Regions from separate parts of the Cryobacterium sp. PAMC25264 genome, predicted to be linked through region 2. Evidence: predicted binding sites of a transcription regulator. Region 2 holds the regulator's gene; the other holds the start of a gene.
What was found. The regulator HrcA, encoded in region 2, represses chaperone genes, less so after heat shock. The targets are predictions, from matches to a motif close to TTNGCACTCGNNNNNNNCGAGTGCNAA.
Positions count from the first base shown of each region.

Region 1 (2,452 bases), 1.3 Mb from region 2:
CTTCAACCGGGTGCGCAGCGTCGCGGGGTCCACGTCCACTCCGCGCTTCTTGATCTCCAGTGTGCCGATGCGACGCTCGGCCAGGGCGATCCGGAGCTTCTTCTCGTCGGCGGGCAGCACCTCCACCACTCGGAACGCCGTTGCGAACGGGGTCTCGGTGAGCGTGGTGCTGGTGAGATAGGCCAGGCCTTCGCTGAGCATGAGCGCATCCATCGACCGGGCCAGGTCGCCGATCAACCGGGCACGGATGATGGCACCGTCGGGTTCGTAGAGGTACTCGCCCAGCTCACCGACGGGCACGTCCTCGCTGTCGGCGGGCGCGGTCAGCTCGGCCACGCCGTCGCGGGTCAGCAGCAGCGCCGCACGGCGGATGCCCGGGCGGGCGAGCGTGCCGAACCACAGGCCCATCTCCACCAGTTTGCCGTCCACTGACACCCACTGCGCCTCGGCGGTCTCCGGGATCTGCTCCCGGTCGTGGCCGGGGCCGAGCTTGACGCCCACGGGCATCCGCTCGGCCAGGGCGTACACGTCGTCGAGGTTGGGGGAGTAGTCCTCCGCGCGGGTGAGCCGGCTGGTGTTGCCGTGCCCGGCGGTGCGCCGGGCGGGGTCGAACCAGAGCGCGTCGTACGCGGCCGGGTCGACGCTGGCGGCATCGGCGCAGAGCACCGAGGCGGTGGGGAAGGGGGCGAGGTTGAAGCTCGCGACGGTGGCGGTGACCTCGTCGATGTCGATGGCGGTCACGGTGAGCTCCATCGCGGCCATGGCCATGGCGTCACCGCCGATGCCGCAGCCCACGTCGGCGACCCGGGCGAGCTTGGCTTCCACGAAGCGACCGGCGTGCAGGGCGGCGACCCGCAGGCGGGTGGCCTGCTCGAGGCCGGCCTCGGTGAACAGCATCCGGCTGGCGAAATCACCGAACTTGCCCGCGGCCTTGGCACGCAGCCTGGACTGGTACAGCACCGCGTTCACGAGCGCGGGCGAGTGCCCGTTTTTTCGCAGTGCGCTGACCGTGCGCACGACATCCGCGCCGGCTTCGTAGGGCGGCAGGGAGTCCAACAGGCGCAGGCCTTCGGGTGAGAGCAGCTCAACGAGCTCGGCGCGATCCATCCCGCAAACCTATCAACCGAAACCGGGGTGAGTCCCGATGACTCTGGCACTCACGTTGCGTGAGTGCCAGTTGCGCCCTAAACTCGACTTAGCACTCTCGCTGTGAGTCTGCTAACTACGTCTTAGCTAAGAAAGAGGTCAACCGTGTCGGTCTCCATCAAGCCGCTCGAAGATCGCATCGTCATCAAGCAGGTGGATGCAGAACAGACCACCGCTTCCGGACTTGTGATCCCGGACACCGCCAAAGAGAAGCCCCAGGAAGGCGAAGTTGTCGCCGTCGGCCCCGGCCGCATTGACGACAACGGCAACCGCATCCCGCTCGACGTCGCCGTCGGCGACAAGGTGATCTACTCCAAGTACGGTGGAACCGAAGTCAAGTTCGGTGGCGAGGACCTCCTCGTTCTGTCGGCCCGCGACGTTCTCGCGGTCGTCGTTCGCTAGTAACACCGCATATCGTTGAATCCCGGATGGCCTCGGCCGTCCGGGATTTTTCGTGTCCGTGCTCGCGGAACGAAACCGCTCCCCAGACAGGACCACCGGCACATGACGCAGGGCCCAACACCACGTAAGCCCGCTGTGCGCAGCGCCGCCAGAACCGGCCTGATCTACGCGATCTGCTCCTACGGCATCTGGGGTTTCCTGCCGCTGTACTTCCTGCTTCTCGCCCCCACCGGCGCGTTCGAGATCGTGGCCTGGCGGGTGCTGTTCTCACTGGTCTTCTGCGGTGTGCTGATCCTCGCGACCCGGGCCTGGCGTCCGCTCGTGGCGGCCCTGCGCACCCCGAGGGTGGTCTGGACGATGGGGCTGGCCGGCGTGCTGATCTTCATCAACTGGCAGACCTTCATCCTCGCCGCTCTCAGCGGACACGTCGTCGAGACGGCGCTCGGTTACTTCATCAACCCGATCATCACCGTGCTGCTCGGCGTGCTCGTGCTGCACGAGCGGCTGCGCGCCGCCCAGTGGGCCGCCGTGGTGATCAGCTTCATCGCCGTGATCGTGCTGAGTGTCGGCTACGGCACCGTGCCGTGGATCTCACTGATCCTGGCCTTCTCCTTCGGTCTCTACGGGCTGATCAAGAAACGGGTCGGCGGGCACCTCGACGCCCTCACCGGGCTGACCCTGGAGACGATGTGGCTGGCGCCCATCGCGATCGTGCAGCTCGTGGTGGTGTCACTGCTCACCGGGCTCACCTTCGGCACGGTGTCCCCGCTTCACACCGTCGCACTGATCGGCTCCGGGGTGATCACCGCCGTGCCGCTGCTGTTCTTCGCCGCCGCATCGCGCCGCCTACCGCTGTCCACACTCGGGTTGGTGCAGTACCTCGCGCCGGTCCTACAGCTGATCG
Region 1 is NZ_CP080383.1:2,670,234-2,672,685, reverse strand. It holds gene KY500_RS12375 (SAM-dependent methyltransferase) at 1-1,107, opposite strand, end outside; gene groES (co-chaperone GroES) at 1,252-1,548, shown strand; gene rarD (EamA family transporter RarD) at 1,651-2,452, shown strand, end outside.
Region 1: the regulator HrcA is predicted to act here: its motif matches at 1,151-1,177, upstream of groES (co-chaperone GroES).

Region 2 (2,452 bases):
CGGCTCCTGGCCGACGCCGTGGTGCGCCGTCTCCTCACCGACTGAACCCCAGCCCTCCCCACCCGCGAACCGTGAGTTAAGCCCCAGAACGCGCGCGTTTTGGGTGCTTACCTCACAGTTCGCGAGGGGGAAAGGGGTTAGTTGAGGAACTTGATGGTGAGCGGGTAGGTGTACCACTCGCCCTTGTTGGCTGCGATGGCGGCCATGATGCTGAAGACGATGTTGAGGATCCACACCGCGGCCAGGATCAGGAAGCCGATGCCGATGACGGTGAGGATGCCTCCGACGAACCCGGCGATGGCCAGGGTGATCTGGAAGTTCAGCGCCGTTGCGGTGTGCGCCCGGATGAACGGGCCGCGGTCCTTGAGCACGATGTAGCCGATCAGCGCCGGCAGGAAGCTGAACAGGATTCCGCCGATGTGGATCAGGGTCGCCCAGAGCTTCTCGTCGGCCGGGCTCAGCTGACTCTGTGCCTGGTACGGGGCTGCGGGGGGAGGCGTGGCCTCTGACATGGGATCTCCTTCGTGACTCCCGGCGGTGCGGGGCGGCGTCGGGCGCCGCTCACACCAGAATAGCGCCGCTCACCCCAACCGGGAGCCTGCAAACTAGCTGATCAGACGGATAGAGAAGGGGTAGCGGTACGGACGGCCGTCGCGGGCGCTCAGGTAACCGAGCACCGAGAAGATCGATCCGACCAGCCACAACACCCAGCCGAGCGAGAAGAGCCCGGACAGGAGGCCGAACGTGACCAGGCTGAGAACCGTGGAAAGCACATTGAGGGCCACGTAGCCGATGAGCAGGGTGATCTGGAAGTTCAGGGCCTCCTTGCCCTGTTCATTGGTGAACGGGCCCCGGTCCTTGAAGACCAGCCAGATGATCAGGGAAGGCGGGAACGAGAGGATGCCGCCCAGGTGCGCCAGTGACGCCCACTGTCTGTCCTGCTCCGGGGAGAGCGGAGGCCCTGACGACGGCCTGTTCGATGGTCCCTGACCGGTGGGTTAACTCATGACGGTGTCCTTCGGTGAGCGGTGCGTGGACGTGCTTGAGCCCACGCTACTGCGCAAAATCGTCGGGGAGCAATGGGTATGCGGCCCACCCGCGATATGATTAGCAGTCAAACAATGAGAGTGCCAGCCAGCTGGCGGCGCGAGCGGGCATGAGGGAGGCGATCGGAATGGTGTCGGATCGTAGTCTCGAGGTGCTCCGCGTCATCGTGCAGGACTACGTGGCCTCCCGTGAACCCGTCGGCTCCAAGTCCATCGTCGACAGGCACGCCTTCGGCGTCTCGGCGGCCACCATCCGCAACGATATGGCCTTGCTCGAGGAGGAGGAGCTCATCATTGCTCCGCACACCTCGTCCGGGCGCATTCCCACCGACAAGGGTTACCGCCTCTTCGTCGACCACCTCGCCGACCTGCGTCCGCTCACCGTCGCCCAGCGTCAGGCCATCGAGGTCTTCCTCGGCCAGTCCGCCGACCTGGACGAGGTGCTCGCGCGGAGCGTGCGGCTGCTCTCGCAGCTGACCCATCAGGTGGCCCTTGTGCAATACCCGTCGTTGTCGCGCGCCACCGTGCGCCACATCGAACTCGTGCCGCTCAGTGACACCCGGGTGCTGTCGGTTCTGATCACGGACTCCGGCCGAGTCGAACAGCGCGTGGTGGAGTTGACCCGCGCGCTGGACGAGACTGCCCTGGCCGAACTCCGCACCCGTCTCAACGCCGTGGTCGGCGGCCTGAGCATGAGCGAGGCCGCCGCCGCACTGACCGGGCCGACCGGTCTGGGCCCGCCCGAGCTGCAGGACCTGATCGACCTCATCACCGGCACCCTGCGGGACCAGGTGGGCGCCAACCGGCAGGACCGCCTGGTAATGGCCGGTGCTGCGAACCTGGTGCGCACTGAGGACGACTTCAGCGGCAGCATCTACCCGGTTCTCGAGGCCATCGAAGAGCAGGTGGTGCTGTTGCGCCTGTTCGGCGAGATGGCCACCGACCAGCACGGCGTCTCGGTGAGCATCGGCCGGGAGAACGCGCCGTTCGGCCTGGGGGAGACGTCCGTGCTCACGAGCGGCTACACCTCCCACGGCGATGCCGCCCGGCTGGGCGTGCTCGGTCCGACCCGGATGGACTACTCCAACAACATGGCGGCGGTGCGCGCCGTCGCCCGGTACCTCTCGCGCCTGCTCGGCGAGAACTAGCCGCCCCCACACCTTCCCACCGACACTTTTCACCCCCAGAACCCGAGGAGAGCCAGCTTTGGCTGACCATTACGAAGCACTCGGCGTCGCGCGCGATGCCACCACCGACGAGATCAAGAAGGCATACCGGCGCCTCGCCCGCCAGTTGCACCCCGATGTGAACCCGGGCGCCGAAGCATCCGAGCGGTTCAAGACCATCACCCACGCCTACGACGTACTCTCGGACCCCAAGCAGCGCCAGAACTACGACCGCGGCGG
Region 2 is NZ_CP080383.1:1,381,353-1,383,804, forward strand. It holds gene hemW (radical SAM family heme chaperone HemW) at 1-45, shown strand, start outside; gene KY500_RS06315 (DUF4870 domain-containing protein) at 138-512, opposite strand; gene KY500_RS06320 (DUF4870 domain-containing protein) at 606-920, opposite strand; gene hrcA (heat-inducible transcriptional repressor HrcA) at 1,175-2,194, shown strand; gene dnaJ (molecular chaperone DnaJ) at 2,253-2,452, shown strand, end outside.